3 regions of the Paraburkholderia dioscoreae genome follow, and region 2 is predicted to be linked to each of the others. Evidence: riboswitches for the same ligand, from Rfam matches in the RefSeq annotation. Region 2 holds a riboswitch; each other region holds the start of a gene.

Region 1 (5,014 bases), on a different replicon from region 2:
CCGCTGAGCGGATAGTACAGATCGTCGAAGCTCGGCGCGCGAAACGAATCCGAGTAGCTTGCGCTCACCTTCCAATGGCCGGTGATGTCGAAGCCGTAGCCGAGATAGTAACTGTTCGCTCCGCCGAAATCGGAATACTGGTCGCGCCGCACGTTGGCCTGAATCTGGCTGCGCCCAAAGCGCCCCGTATAGCCGACGAAGCCCGAATCCACATGCCGGTCGGGCGCCGCGAACGTATCCGAGTCGAGGCTCTGATCGAGATGCTCGTAGCCGACCTGCAACTTCTGCTGCGCGGCCAGCGCGAAATCGTTCTGCCATGTGTACTGGCGATTGTCGGTATCGAAGCGGCCGTTATAGACACCGTTGGTGTTCGACACGCTGCGGTCGTCGCCTTCGGAGACGATGAAGTGCGTCGTCCACCAGTCGGTGAGCTTGCCGTTGGCGAACACCGAGACCTGGCGCACTTTGCTATACAGGTTGTTCAGATCGGTCGGCACGCCGTACGCGTTGTCGTAGCTGTTGTTGCCGTTCGACTGGAAGTAGCTCGCGCCGGCATCCCATCTGTCGTTGAACTTGTGGCGCAGCGAAGCCGAGATGCTTTCGTTCAGATAGCCGTTCGCATTCGGATTGGCGGCGGGCGCCTCACGCGGATTGAGCGACGAGAAGCCGTCGTCCTTCGACCTCGCGAGCGAAATGCTGAAGGTCGTATTGCCGTCTTTATCCAATGCGCCGTTCACGCCCGCCTGCTGCGTCTGCGTGTGATAGCTGCCGTAGCCCAGCGAAAAATTGAAACGCGGCGGATGGTCGCCGCCTTCTTTCGTGAACACCTGGACCACGCCGCCGATCGCACCGGACCCGTACAACGCCGACACGTTGCCGTTCACCACCTCGACGTGATCGATCTGGTCGAGCGGAATCTGTGCGAGTTGCGCCGAACCCAGGCCCACTGAATCGACGCGCACGCCGTCGATCAGCAGCAGCGATTGCGTCGACGACGCGCCGCGCAGGAAGAGGCTCGTCGTCGAACCGGGGCCACCTGTACGCGAGATTTGCGCGCCGGGCGCGAGTTGCAGGAGGCCCGGCAAATCGGTCGCGGTGGTGTCGGCGATATCCTGCTGGTCGAACAATGCGGTCTGCGGGATCGTGTCGGCCAGCGCTTGCGGCCCGCGCTCCGCCGTAACGACCACCGGGGACAACACCGTGGCCGATGAATCCGCAGCAGATGAAGAAGAGGACGAAGAAGCAGCTTGCGCATGCACAACGATCGGCAGGCTCGCGAAGGCAAGCAACACCGCACGAGCGATGGGAGACAGCATGGGACGAGGATCCTGTGGGTAGCGTGCGCGGCCCGCTTCCCCGCAGGCCGATGCGTAACGAGGCGCCAGCGTATTTAACATTTTCGCGCGTGACGTGCCTCTCCCTCTGGCCGGTATCCGGGCTGGCGACATCTCGATCCCGCCTTCCCACGCGTGACGCGCAGTGGCACACTCGCGAGTTGAACTTCCAACGCGCGATCAGGATCGACTTGCATGACGAATGCGGTCGCTTACCGTTGCGGGGGCAGCGCAGGTTGGCGCGTTCTGGCGAATGGCGCGCCCTGCTTCCCGTTTAACTGCGTGCGCCGTCGAAAAGCGCATGCGGGCACCAAGAGTGCGGCCAGTGTAGGAGCGGCCTCGGGGTCCGTCAAGAACGAGGGCACGCGGGCGCGCTGTTCTGACAAGTGCAGGTTATTGTCCGACGCACGAGTACTTTTTCATCGTATGGTCGATAAAAAGCCTGCACAAAGCGATGTTGTTACGTCTCGAAACGAGACAATTGTCGGAACCTGCGACATTCCGCGCTAAAATGCGATGTCTTTAGAGGACGCAGCACATGCTCACCGAACTCGAAACACTTTCACAGAATATCGGCAAGCTGATCGCGATCAGCCAGCGCCACAATGAAGCGCGAGTCGCGCTCGAAGAGCAGCTCGCCCAATCGCGTGCTGACGTCGAAGCTACACGCACGGAACTTGCAATGCTGCGCGAGGAACGCAATGCGCTGCAGGCGGAACGCGACGCGCTGTCGGCGAAGATCGACGACGCCCAGGTGCGCCTGAATGCGATCCTCGAAAAGTTGCCGCGTGCCCGCGCGCACAGCGAGCCGGACAACCAGCTCGATCTGCTCGAACCCGCTCAGCATGAAGTCGCAGCCGGTGCCGAGAGCGACGCGACCCGCCACGGAGAAAATGCATGACCACCAAGCAGATCGAAGTATCGATTCTCGGCGTGCCCTATCGCCTCGCCTGCTCGCCGGAAACGGAAGGCGCGCTGCTTGAAGCGGTTGCACGCGTCGACGCCGAAATGTCGAAGATCCGCAATAGCAGCAACGTGCGCGGTACGGATCGCATTGCTGTCATGGCCGCGCTGTCGCTGGCATCGGAACTGCTTAAGCTGCAATCGAGCGTGAGACACGGAGAAGCATTTCCTGCTGAGGAAATCCGGCGTACAATGCATCAAATGAACGAACAGTTGGGTACTGTGATTCAGCAGTACAGCATGCAGTAAATAGCAGTGTTATAGTGCGGCCGGTCCTGAGATCGGCGGCGGATTCAAACGGAGTGCGTGAGCACAAGGCGTGCAAGATTCTGCAAACGTTTGAGTTCAATCGGTAGTTTTCGTGATTTAGCTTCATCGGTTTAGCTTCCCTGCCTGGTTCGCCAAGGTCATATATTCCTTGAACCAATGCCATGTGCACGGTTGCGGAAATTTGTAGCACGGGTGTGCGCGTCACTCTGTCTGATGTACCCGAAGTGTTGCTAACTGCGACCAATTCTGAACCCCCGGTTCAGGATGCCGGCCTAGCGGCTAAGGCGGGGACCTTATTTAGAACGGCATCGGACTTCGGTTCGGTGCCGTTTTTCTTTGTGCGCTGTTTTTTGTACGCCGATTTCTTCCGCGTCTTCAAACCCTTAACGTTCAATTACGTTCAATTCGATTCATGCGCTACTGGCTAATGAAGTCCGAACCGGACGAAGCAAGCATCGACCATCTCGCCAACGCACCGCATCGCACGTTGCCGTGGACCGGCGTGCGCAACTATCAGGCGCGCAATTTCATGCGCGACATGATGCAGGTCGGCGACGGCGTGCTGTTCTATCACTCGAGCTGTCCCGAGCCCGGCATTGCGGGCATTGCGGAGGTATCGTCCACCGCGTATCCGGACCCCACGCAGTTCGACAAGAAGAGTCCCTACTACGACGCGAAGTCGTCGCAGGAAACGCCGCGCTGGGTGCTCGTCGATGTGGTGTTCAAGAAGAAGATCCCGCTGATTCCGCTCGCCGCGCTGCGCGAGCATGACGAACTCAAGGACATGCGCGTGCTCGCCAAAGGCAACCGCCTGTCGATCACGCCGGTGACCGAAGCCGAATGGCGCTTCATCACCAAACGGCTCGCCTGACGTTGCGTGGGTGATCATGCGCCGTGCGTATTCACGCGGACGCAAACATTAAAGTAACGTCAAACCCGGGAACCAAGCTCAGGTTACAACCGCCTAACGGACTCGCAAACGCCGTGCCATTGCGCGGCGCTCGCTTCAATCGTGCACAAACCCTGTTCAAGCAAGGAGTCCAACAATGACGAAAAACACCGCACGTGCACTCGCTCTCGCTTTCGTATGCGCCGCGCCCGCCGCGCTCGCCCTGACGCCGGCCATGGCCCGCGCGCAAGCCGTCGCGCAATATCAGCCGGCGGGCGTGCTGTCGCTGAACGCGCAGGCCAGCGCGGAAGTCCCGCAAGACGTCGTCGAAATCACGCTGTTCTACGAGCAGGAAGCGAGCGATCCGTCGGCGCTCACGTCAACGCTGAATCAGCGCGCCGATTCGGCGCTGCAAAAAGCCAAGGGTGTGAGCGGCGTGACGGCCCGCACGGGCTCGTTCTCGATCTATCCGTCAACGGACCGTGACGGGCGCATTTCCGCGTGGCGCGGCCGCACGGAGATCGTGCTCGAATCGCACGACTTCGCCGCGGCGTCGAAGCTGGCGGGTCAAATGGCGTCGATCATGCAGGTCGGCAACGTGCAATTCTCGCTCTCGCCTGAAGCGCAACGCGCTGCCGAGCAAAAGCTCACCGGCGAAGCGATCAGGTCGTTCCGCGAGCAGGCCGCATCGTCCGCGCAGGCGTTCGGCTACAGCGGCTATTCGATTCGCGAGGTCAACGTCGGCCACAACGGCGTGATGCCGCGTCCCATGATGATGATGATGAGCGCGCGCGCCATGGGCGCCGACGCGAAGGCTTCGGCGCCGGTGCCGATCGAAGGCGGCACGTCGACCGTGACGGTGAATGTGTCGGGTTCAGTGCAGATGAAGTGATGCGCTTTACGCTAGAAGCATTGCTTCAAGGCACTTAAAGAAAAAGCCACGGCACGCCGTGGCTTTTTTCATTTGACCGCTCGCTACGATAAACCGTAGCGATCCGCTCAACTCGCGCTGACCGCCTGCGCCGGTTCACGGCGCGCGCGGCGATAAGACCACACCAGCATGCCGATACCGACGAGGATCATCGGCAGAGACAACCATTGGCCCATGGAAAGTCCCATGGCCAGCAGGCCGAGGAAGTCGTCCGGCTCACGAGCGAATTCGACCGTGAAGCGCGCGAGGCCGTAGCCGATCAGAAACATGGCGGAAATCGCGCCCATCGGCTTGGGTTTGCGCGAGAAGAAGAACAACACGAAAAACAGCGCGACGCCTTCCAGCGCGATCTCATACAGTTCCGACGGATGGCGCGGCAGCATGTGATATTGCGCAAACACTTCGTTCAGGTGCCATTGCGCGGCCAGTTGCGGATGCGTGGCGAGCCACGCGGCGTCGTCGGGCGCGGCGCCCGGAAACAGCATGGCCCATGGCGCGGTCGGATCGGTCACGCGGCCCCACAACTCGCCGTTGATGAAGTTGCCGAGACGCCCCGCGGCGAGGCCGGTGGGCACCATCGGCGCGACGAAGTCGGTGACCTGCAGCCACGAGCGTTTGCGCTGATAC
Region 2 (5,014 bases):
CGTCGCCCATCGTGACGAAATCGCAGTTGGCGATCGCGCCGAGAAAGTCGCGCTCTGACGTGTGCAGCGCGCCCTTGATGAACTGCACGACGCCGAGGCGCATGCCGTGACCCAGCACGCGCACGGCCATGCCGAACGCGGCGGTGGTTTTGCCCTTGCCCGTGCCGGTATTGACGATCAGCAGACCTTTTTCGACCGTGGCGTTGGCCTGCTTTTTCTCATGGCCCTCGCGTCGGCGCTCGGTCATGCGTTGATGCGATTCGGGATCGGTCTTCATGGCAGGTTCTGTTCCTGAGTGTCGTTGTTAGGGTGGTCGCGTTCAGCGTGGGCGGCGCTCGAGGCGATCGCCACGGTAACGCCGGCATGGACGGTTTTGCGCACGAGAAGCCGTGCTCGATGCGCATGAAAAGCGGCGGTTTCGCCGCGTCTGGTCGTTGCTGCAAGCAAGGCGCACGGCTCGCAGACGCCGTCCACGCCGAGATGCTCGCGCACCGCGCTTGACGGCTCCGCTATGGGCAGCGCCGCGATCTGCTCACTGCTGAAGAATGTCAGCGGCAGTGCATGGCGAGCGCAGAATTCGAGCAGGCCGGCTTCGTGGGCTTTGGTATCGATCGAGGCCACGGTGGCGATTTCGTCGAAGGAATGCGGGCCGAGCGCGGCGCGCACCGCTGCTTCGATCTGCCCAGCCGCGCTGTGCAAGCGACAACCAATGCCTACGCTCAGCGTTTTCATGGTACGTCTCCGTTCGCCGGCAACGTTGCAGTCTTGGCATACGCAGCGTCGCGCGCCAACGCGAGCGACGCCACACCGCCAATTACCACGATCGCCGGCGAGCCGAGTCCCGCACGCGAGACGCGCCCGGCAAACTCACCGAGCCGCGCGAGCACATGGCGTTGCTCGGGACGGGTCGCCGATTCGATCGCCGCGCACGGCATTTCGGCGCTCATGCCGGCCGCGAGCAACGCGTCGACGATTTCGCTCAGGCGCCGCATGCCCATGTAGATCACGAGTGTCATGCGCGTGGCCACCAGCGCGGCCCAGTCCGGCTCAGCGCTGCCCGCGCCGTGCCCGGTGACGAACACCACGCCTTGCGCGTGGTCGCGATGCGTGACCGGAATGCCGATTGCCGCAGGTGCCGCGATTCCCGCCGTAATGCCGTTGATGACTTCCACCTCGATGCCCGCCGCATGCAGCGCCTGCTGTTCTTCGCCGCCCCGGCCGAACACGAACGGATCGCCGCCTTTCAGGCGCGCGACGCTGCGCCCGGCCCGCACGTGCTCGAGCAATTGCGCGACGATGCCTTCCTGCGGTGTGGACGGATGTCCGCCGCGTTTGCCGACATGGACGACGCGTGCGTCGGCGCGCGCGAACTGGAGTACGTCGGGATTCACCAGATCGTCGACCAGCACTACATCGGCTTGTGCCAATGCACGGGTGGCCTTGAGCGTCATGAGTTCGACGTCGCCGGGACCGGCGCCGATCAGCCAGGCGCGGGTCATCGCGACGTGCATGGCGGGCGCCATGTAGTGACGAGCGGATCAGGGGCAGGCGCGAACGAGCACCGGAGAGCGGACTTTTGGGGCATGCACTGCTACGGATTCAGGCACGGCGCAATGCGCGGCTCGCAACGGTTCCTCCGGGAACCCGCATACGGACGCACCACGTCGTGCTTCAGCGCCTTCACATCCGTCCCTCGCGGATTCCGGCGGCCGGCGGCGCGATGTTGCCCTGAGGTTCGCCGCCTCCGCGTCTGGCCGGTATCCGGGCTGGCGGCCTCATGCGCTTTGCCTTCCCGTCCGCATTCGCTGGAATGTGCAGGACAGTGGCATCGAAAAAAACGCATGCGCGGCGCAAGACAACTCAACATTGCGCCGCAGGTCGCTTACCGTTGCGGGGACAGCACAGGTTGAGCGCATGAAGCGCGGCCTGTTTCCCGTTTAACTGCACACGCGAATGCATGTGCGGGCACCAAACGCGCGCATACGATAGCACATGGCGTCCCGTCCGATAAGCGCTTGCGGCCGGCGTTTTCTTGACTGCCGCGGGCTGCGGGCCTACACTCGCACGCACTTTGGTGCTCGCATGCGCGCTCGTGCGCATGCAGTTAAACGGGAAACAGGGTGCCCGCCTGTCATGGAACGGGTCAACCTGTGCTGCCCCCGCAACGGTAAGCGAAATGTGGTGCTAAGGTCAGTTCTTTAGCGCCGCGGAGCCGGCTTCGATGTCCACGCGCAAGGCCGCGTAGACATATCACCACTGGGCGAGAAATCACTCGCCCGGGAAGGGGAAGCGGCGCTTTCGCCAGCCCGGATACCGGCCAGATACGAAGGACGAACACCGCGGGGATGCGGTAGCGCGTTCATGACCTCACTTCCGCTTTCTGTTTTTGTTGTCGCGGCAACCCGTCGTTCGTCCCCGTGTTGTGTTGTCGTCCTGGCTCGCTGGACTTACGCGCCGTTTACCCGGCTCATGCGGACAGACACACAAACGCCCGGCGTGCACGTGCAACTCCTACGGATGGACCTCACGATGCAAACTCAAATGCGCAAGATCCCCGTCACCATCGTCACAGGCTTTCTCGGCAGCGGCAAGACCACGCTGCTGCGGCATATTCTTCAGCATGCGGGCGGCAAGCGCATTGCGGTGATCGTCAACGAGTTCGGCGAGCTGGGCATCGACGGGGAAATTCTCAAGGGTTGCGGAATCGGTTGCGATGAAAACGGCGTCGAAACCGAAGGCCAGTTGTATGAACTGGCAAACGGGTGTTTGTGCTGCACCGTGCAGGAAGAGTTTTTTCCGGTGATGGAGAAACTGGTCGAGCGCCGCGATCAGATCGATCACGTGCTGATCGAAACGTCGGGTCTCGCGTTGCCGAAGCCGCTGGTGCAGGCGTTCAACTGGCCGCAGATCAAGAACAGTTTTACCGTGGACGCCGTGGTCACCGTGGTGGACGGACCGGCTGCGGCGAGCGGCCAGTTCGCCGACAATCCGCTTGCCGTGGATGCGCAACGCAAGGCCGATCCGAATCTCGATCACGAATCGCCGTTGCACGAGTTGTTCGAGGATCAGTTGTCCGCCGCCGATCTGGTGATTCTGAACAAAACGGATTTGCTCGACGACGCGCAGCAAAGCGCGGTCGAACTTTCGATCCGGGAAGAAATTCCGCCGCAAGTGAAGATCGTGCGCGCGCAGATGGGCCAGCTCGATCTGCACGCGTTGCTGGGCCTCGAAGCGGCTTCGGAAGATACGATCCACCTGCGCCACGATCACCACGGTTCCGCCGAGGACGCCGACCACCACCACGACGAATTCGATTCGGTGGTCGTGCACGCGAATGCACCGTCGCGCGAGGCGGTGATCGCCGCGCTGCAAGGGCTCGTCGAAACGAACACGATCTACCGCGTCAAAGGTTTCGCGGCGCTGCCGGGCGCGGCGATGCGCCTGGTGATTCAGGGCGTGGGCCGCCGCTTCGACAGCTATTTCGATCGACGCTGGCAGGCCGGTGAAAGCGGCCCGAGCCGCTTCGTGCTGATTGGCGAGGATCTCGATCAGGCCGCGTTGCAGCGTGCGTTCGACACGGCGCTCGGCGTGCCTTCGGGCGTCGAAACACAACAGGCGTAAGCGCTCATGCATCTGTTGCGCACCACGCCGGGCGGTTTTGTCGACGATACGCAAGGCGTGATCCGCATCGATCAGCAGCCCGCCGATATCGTGGTGCTGAGTTCCGCCGATACCACGCTGTCGCTGCTCGCGAGTGTTTTTCCGCGTCTGGGCGAGGGTTTTCCTAGCGTGCGGCTCGCGAACGTCACGTATTTGCGGCAACCGGCCTCGGTCGATTTCTACGTCGAAGACGTCTTGCAGCATGCGCGTGTGGTGGTGGTCGATCACCTCGGCGGCGAAGCGTATTGGCCTTACGGCATCGAGCAGGTGGTGGCGCTCGCCGAGCGCAAACAGCAGACGCTCGCGATGTTCTCCGGCGATCTGCAGGAAGATCCGAACCTGCTTGCGCGCAGCACCGCCAGCGCCGATCTGTGCCATCAGCTCTGGCGCTATCTGCGCGAAGGCGGCCCGCAGAATGCCGAAGCGTTCCTGCGCTGTATCGCGCATCGCGCATTCGGCTGGGGGCGCGAGCCTGCGCCGCCGCACGCGTTGCCTGCCGCGACGCTCTATCATCCCGGCCGCGACACACCGACTATCGCCGACTGGCAGGCGCGCTGGCAACGGAACGCGCCGGTCGCGGCGATCCTGTTCTACAAGGCGCATCTGCAGGCAGCCAATACGGCCGTGTTCGACGCGTTGATCGACGCGCTCGAGTCGCAAGGTCTGAATCCGCTGCCGATTGCGATCACCTCGCTCAAAGATGCGCTGAGCCGCGAAGTGGTGCAATCGCTGTGCGCTGAGCACAATGTCGCGCTGGTGCTGAATACGACCGCCTTCGCCGCGTCCGCGATCGACGACCCCGAGCCGCTCGCGCTCGCCGGCGACGCCCCCGTGTTCCAGGTGATCCTGAGCGGCGGTAATCGCGAGGATTGGGTGAAGGACAATCAAGGCCTCAATTCGCGCGATATCGCCATGCATATCGCGCTGCCGGAAGTGGACGGCCGCATCATTACGCGCGCGATCAGTTTCAAGGGGCTCGCATACCGTTGTCCGCACACCCAGGTCGACGTGGTGCGTTATCAGCCGGACGTCGAGCGCGTGGGTTTTCTTGCCGAACTGAGCCGGCGCTGGTGCCGTCTGCGTTCACTGGATAACGCGGACAAAAAGCTCGCGCTAATCCTCGCCAACTATCCGATGAGCGAAGGGCGCATTGGCAACGGCGTGGGACTCGATACGCCGGCTTCGGTAGTCGGCATTCTGTCGATGCTGCGCGACGAAGGCTATCGTCTTGCCGACTTGCCCGCGAACGGCGACGCGCTGCTGAAAAAGCTCACCGAAGGCGTGACCAACGATCCGGGGGTACGTGATCTGCGTCCCGCGCTGCAAAGCCTCGCGCTCGACGACTATCTCGTGC
Region 3 (5,014 bases), 440 kb from region 2:
GCAGCCGGCGCGCGGCCCGCGACCAGTTGCAGACCCGGCACACCCAACGCATCGCGATTGTGTTCGATGAAACGCTGACGCTCGGCGTGTCCTTCAATAGCGATCGCGCGGCAAGTCGGATGCGCGCGCATCCACTCGATGCCGATCGAGCCGCTGCCCGCGCCCACGTCCCACAGCAGTTCGCCGGGCGCCGGCGCGAGGCGCGCAAGCGTGATCGCGCGCACATCGCGTTTGGTCAGTTGGCCGTCGTGGCGAAAGGCGTCGTCGGGCAAACCGCAGGTCAGCGGCAAACGTGGCGCGCCTTCGGTGGCGCGGCAATCGAGGGCGACCAGATTCAGCGCGGCCACCTCACCCGCCGACCACTGATCCGCGCGGCCGTCGATGCGCCGCTCCAACTCGCCGCCCAGATGTTCCAGCACGCTCATGCGGGTCGCTCCGAATCCGCGTGCGTTCAGCAATTCCGCGAGCGCCGCGGGCGTGTGCCCGTCCGCGCTCAACACGAACACGCGCGCGCCGTCGTGCAGATGCGCGTTCAGCGTGGGCAACGGGCGGCCCACCAGCGACACCGTCGCGACGTCCTGCAACGGCCAGCCGAGGCGCGCGGCCGCCAGCGACAACGACGACGGCGCGGGCAGCACCCGCAACTCTCCCGCCGGCAATTGCCGCGCGAGCGTCGCGCCCACGCCGAACAGCATCGGGTCGCCGCTCGCCAGCACGCACACCGCGCCGTTGCGCTCGGCCAGCAAAGGCGCAAGATCGAACGGACGCGGCCACGCGGCACGGCGCGCGGCGAGCCGCGCGGGCAACATCGCCAGATGGCGTTCGCCACCGTACACCACCGATGCTTCCAGCAAAGCACGCCGCGCGCGCCGCCCCAAGCCGGCGAAGCCGTCGTCGCCAATGCCCACCACCGTCAGCCAGGCCGGCATGCATCCATCCTCATTCTGTGTCTTCAAATAATGCGCTGTGCCGCGCCGATCAAAGCGCCCAGCCTCGTTGTGCTGTTCGAAAAAAGGCATAATACAGCCGCCGGTGCCCTTCGGGGCCGAAGAGGGAACACAGTGCCACTGTGGCTGCCCCCGCAACTGTATGCAGCGAGTCCGCCTGCGCTTCACGCCACTGGTTCGACCGGGAAGGCCGCAGCGGACCATGACCTGCCAGCCAGGAGACCTGCCGGCGAGACTGTTCGTGCCAGCCTACATCGGGCGGGGTGTACCGATGCCGCAGCCATGCCCGCCTCACGGCATGCTCGGGCCGTCGCGCGACGCTAAACCGGTGTCCGTCTTGAATCAAGCAACGCCCTCCACCGTTTTGTCCGACGCGGCCCCAACGCCGCGGCCTTCGGCGTGTCCGGGGCTGCTGCGCATCGTCGCCGCGCGCGACGGCGGGATTTGCCGCATCAAACTGCCCGGCGGTGAGTTGAGCACGGCGCAGGCGCGGGCAATCGCCGAGGCCAGCGCACGGCATGCGGCCGGGGTGATCGAGCTGACCAATCGTGCGAATGTGCAGGTGCGCGGGGTGAAGCGTGGCGAGGAAGCGGCGTTGATCGCGGCGCTCGTCGGTGCCGGTCTCGGGCCGACGTCGATCGCAGCCGACGACGTGCGCAACGTGATGATCAGCCCCGCCGCCGGACGCGATCCATCCGCCCTGCTCGACACCCGCCCGCTGTGCGCCGCTCTACTCGCGATGCTGCAAAGCGAAGCGCGTTTCGCGGCGCTATCGCCGAAATTCGCACTGCTGCTGGACGGTGGCGAACGGCTCGCGAGAGTAGATCATCCGCACGATCTCTGGCTGGCGGCGTCGCGAGAAGCGGACGGCGTGCGCTTCGTATTCGGCCTGGCAGGTTGTCCGCCTGCGAGTGCGAGTGCGGCTGCGTTTGCCGGCTCGCCAACGCAAAGCGAGTGCATCACGACGGCAGAGTCCCACGCAAACGGCACAGGCCCGTTAGCCGCGATACTCCCCTCGCAAGCTCCGGCTCTGGTACGCGCACTGCTGCTCACGTTCCTCGACCTCGCCGCAGCGGACGCCACACGCATGCGTCATCTGCTAACCCTGCATTCCGCCGACACCCTATTGCATCACGCTCAACAGTATGTCGATTTCCCGCTGACGCGAAACGTGTCGCCAGCCAACTGGCATCGCAGCACGCCAGCCGACGCCGGCCTGCGCCTCGGCGCTCACGCTCAACGTCAACCGGGAACCTGGCACGTAGGCGGCCAACCCGCTTCAGGCCGCCTCGACGCCGACACCCTGCACGCCCTCGCCGCGCTTTCGCAGCAGCACGGCGACGGCACGCTGCGCGTCACACCGTGGCAAAGCGTGCTGCTGCCCGATATCGCAACGCACGCCGTCCCGCCTGTGCTGTCCAGCCTGAACGCGCTCGATCTCGCCTGCGATTCCGCGCAAGCCATCACCCGTCTGATCGCGTGCGCGGGATCGAGCGGCTGCGCGAAAAGCCTCGCCGACACCAAGACCGACGCGCTGCGCCTCGCCCGACGCCTGCCGGCCGGCGTCGACGTGCATCTGAGCGGCTGCGCGCGCTCGTGCGCCGCCGCGCATTGCGCGCCGTACACGCTGCTGGCCGCGGCGCCCGGCCTTTACGACCTTTATCGACGCGATCGACACGACGGCCGGCCCGGTTTCGGCCAATGCGTCGCGCGCCAACTGACGATCGACCAGGCTGCCGACATGCTCGACCGCCTGGCCCGGAGTAACACCAATGCTTGATTACATTCGCGACGGTCAGGAGATCTATCGCCAATCTTTCGCGACGATCCGCGCGGAAGCCGACCTGTCGCGCATTCCCCCCGACCTCGAAAAACTCGCGGTGCGCGTGATCCACGCGTGCGGCATGGTCGATGTGATCGACGCTCTGCGGTTCTCCGAAGGCGCGGGCGCGGCCGGCCGCTCGGCGCTCGCGCAAGGTGCGCCGATCCTATGCGATGCCGGCATGGTCGCGCAGGGCATCACGCGTGCCCGGCTGCCGGCGAACAACGAAGTCATCTGCACGCTCGCGCATCGGGACGTGCCGTCGCTCGCGCGCGAACTCGGCAATACGCGCTCCGCGGCCGCGCTCGAATTGTGGCGGCCGCATCTGGCGGGCAGCGTCGTCGTGATCGGCAATGCGCCGACCGCACTGTTTCATCTCCTCGATATGCTGGACGCCGGTGCGCCCAAGCCGGCGTTGATACTCGGCTTTCCCGTGGGCTTTGTCGGCGCCGCCGAATCGAAAGCCATGCTTGCCGAAGATAGCCGCGGCGTGCCCTACGTGGTGGTACATGGCCGGCGCGGCGGCAGCGCGATGGCGGCGGCCGCCGTGAACGCGCTCGCAACGGAGGTCGAATAAATGACGGCGCAAGGACGTTTGTTCGGACTCGGCGTCGGCCCCGGCGATCCGGAACTCATCACGCTGAAAGCGCTGCGTTTGCTGAAGTCGGCAGCGGTCGTCGCGTACTTCGTCGCGAAGGGCAAGAAAGGCAACGCGTTCAGCATTATCGAGGCGCATTTGCACGACGCGCAGCAGCATCTGCCGCTCGTCTATCCCGTCACCACTGAAGCGCTCGAACCGCCGCTTTCATACGAAGCGATCATCGCCGATTTCTACGACACTGCGGCGGAAGTCGTCGCCGCTCACCTCGACGCGGGCCGCGACGTCGCCGTGATCTGCGAAGGCGATCCGTTCTTCTACGGTTCGTACATGTATCTGCACGACCGGCTTGCGGCGCGCTACGAGAGCGAAGTCGTGCCCGGCGTGTGCGCGATGCTCGGCGGCGCCGCGGTGCTCGGTTCGCCGCTCGTGTATCGCAATCAGAGTTTGTCGGTGCTCTCGGGCGTCCTGCCCGAAGACGAATTGCGCCGGCGCCTGGCCGATGCCGACGCCGCCGTCGTGATGAAGCTCGGCCGCAACTTCGACAAGGTGCGGCGCGTGCTGGGCGAGCTCGGCCTCGCGGACCGCGCGCTCTATGTCGAACGCGCGACGATGGGCAATCAGCGCATCGTGCCGCTCGCTGATGTGGATCCGATGGCGTCGCCGTATTTTTCGTTGCTTGTCGTGCCGGGGCAAAAATGGCAAGGATGACCGCGCCCGCGATCGTAATTCTTGGCGCGGGCGCGTTGGCGACGGCGCGTCGCATTCAGGCGCTGTATGCGGATAGCCAGGTGCATGCGTTGCAGGGACGCGTTGAGGCCGATGCGCCGTACCGCGAACTCGGCGCGCATTTGCGGGAGCTGTATGCGCGCGGCACGCCGATCGTCGCGTTGTGCGCGACGGGCATCGTGATTCGCTGTGTCGCGCCGTCGTTGTCGAACAAGGGCGTCGAGCCGCCGGTGCTGGCCGTCGCCGAAGACGGCAGCGCAGTCGTGCCGCTGCTCGGCGGTCTTGCCGGTGTCAACGTGATGGCGCGAGAGATTGCCGCAATGCTGGCCGTGCCGCCCGCCATCACGACGAGCGGCGAATTGCGTTTCGGCACCTGCGTGCTCAATCCGCCCGACGGTTATACGCTCGCCGATATCGGGCAAGGCAAACGCTTCGTGTCGGATCTGCTGGCTGGCGAAAGCACGCGTGTCGAAGGCGAAGCGCCGTGGCTCGACGGCGCGCAACTGCCGCGCTCCGCGTCGGCGCGTCTGGCGATTCGCGTGACGCCGCGTGTGTGGGACGGACGCGAGGATGAGCTGGTGATTCATCCACGCAGCGTGGTGGCAGCGGTGACGGGTGCCGGTGCCGGTGCTGGTGCTGGTGCTGGTGCTGGTGCCGGTGCCGGTGCTGGTGCTGGTGCTGGTGCTGGTGCTGGTGCTGGTGCGCAGATTGTGGCCCGCGTACGCGACGCACTGGACGCGCATGGCCTCGCGCCGCTTTCGCTCGCGGCATTGCTCGCTTCCTCTGAACACATGGCCGATCCGGCGCTTGCCGAAGCCGCCGCGAATCTGAAAGTGCCGCTGCGCTTCGCGCCGACGCGTCCCGAAGATGGCGAACCGCCGGCTGATCTGCTGCATGCCGCGCTGCGCATTCCATACG

What was found. A riboswitch is a leader RNA that binds a small molecule or an ion and turns the genes downstream of it on or off. The one in region 2 is predicted to bind cobalamin.
Region 1: it holds a riboswitch for cobalamin, as region 2 does, so the genes downstream of both, PDMSB3_RS04115 (TonB-dependent receptor domain-containing protein) here and cobW (cobalamin biosynthesis protein CobW) in region 2, are expected to answer to the same signal.
Region 3: it holds a riboswitch for cobalamin, as region 2 does, so the genes downstream of both, cobG (precorrin-3B synthase) here and cobW (cobalamin biosynthesis protein CobW) in region 2, are expected to answer to the same signal.

The regions. Positions count from the first base shown of each region.
Region 1 is NZ_LR699553.1:905,316-910,329, reverse strand. Features, by position in the region: gene PDMSB3_RS04115 (TonB-dependent receptor domain-containing protein) at 1-1,316, opposite strand, end outside; cobalamin riboswitch at 1,407-1,664, opposite strand; gene PDMSB3_RS04110 (ATPase) at 1,873-2,235, shown strand; gene PDMSB3_RS04105 (cell division protein ZapA) at 2,232-2,546, shown strand; RNA gene ssrS (6S RNA) at 2,681-2,862, shown strand; gene PDMSB3_RS04095 (EVE domain-containing protein) at 2,980-3,438, shown strand; gene PDMSB3_RS04090 (SIMPL domain-containing protein) at 3,614-4,348, shown strand; gene lgt (prolipoprotein diacylglyceryl transferase) at 4,456-5,014, opposite strand, start outside.
Region 2 is NZ_LR699554.1:1,478,179-1,483,192, forward strand. Features, by position in the region: gene cobO (cob(I)yrinic acid a,c-diamide adenosyltransferase) at 1-277, opposite strand, end outside; gene PDMSB3_RS26835 (cobalamin biosynthesis protein) at 274-732, opposite strand; gene cobA (uroporphyrinogen-III C-methyltransferase) at 729-1,499, opposite strand; cobalamin riboswitch at 1,736-1,988, opposite strand; cobalamin riboswitch at 2,056-2,336, shown strand; gene cobW (cobalamin biosynthesis protein CobW) at 2,530-3,621, shown strand; gene cobN (cobaltochelatase subunit CobN) at 3,628-5,014, shown strand, end outside.
Region 3 is NZ_LR699554.1:1,918,049-1,923,062, forward strand. Features, by position in the region: gene PDMSB3_RS28805 (bifunctional cobalt-precorrin-7 (C(5))-methyltransferase/cobalt-precorrin-6B (C(15))-methyltransferase) at 1-929, opposite strand, end outside; cobalamin riboswitch at 1,014-1,192, shown strand; gene cobG (precorrin-3B synthase) at 1,246-2,727, shown strand; gene PDMSB3_RS28815 (precorrin-8X methylmutase) at 2,720-3,346, shown strand; gene PDMSB3_RS28820 (precorrin-2 C(20)-methyltransferase) at 3,347-4,078, shown strand; gene cobJ (precorrin-3B C(17)-methyltransferase) at 4,075-5,014, shown strand, end outside.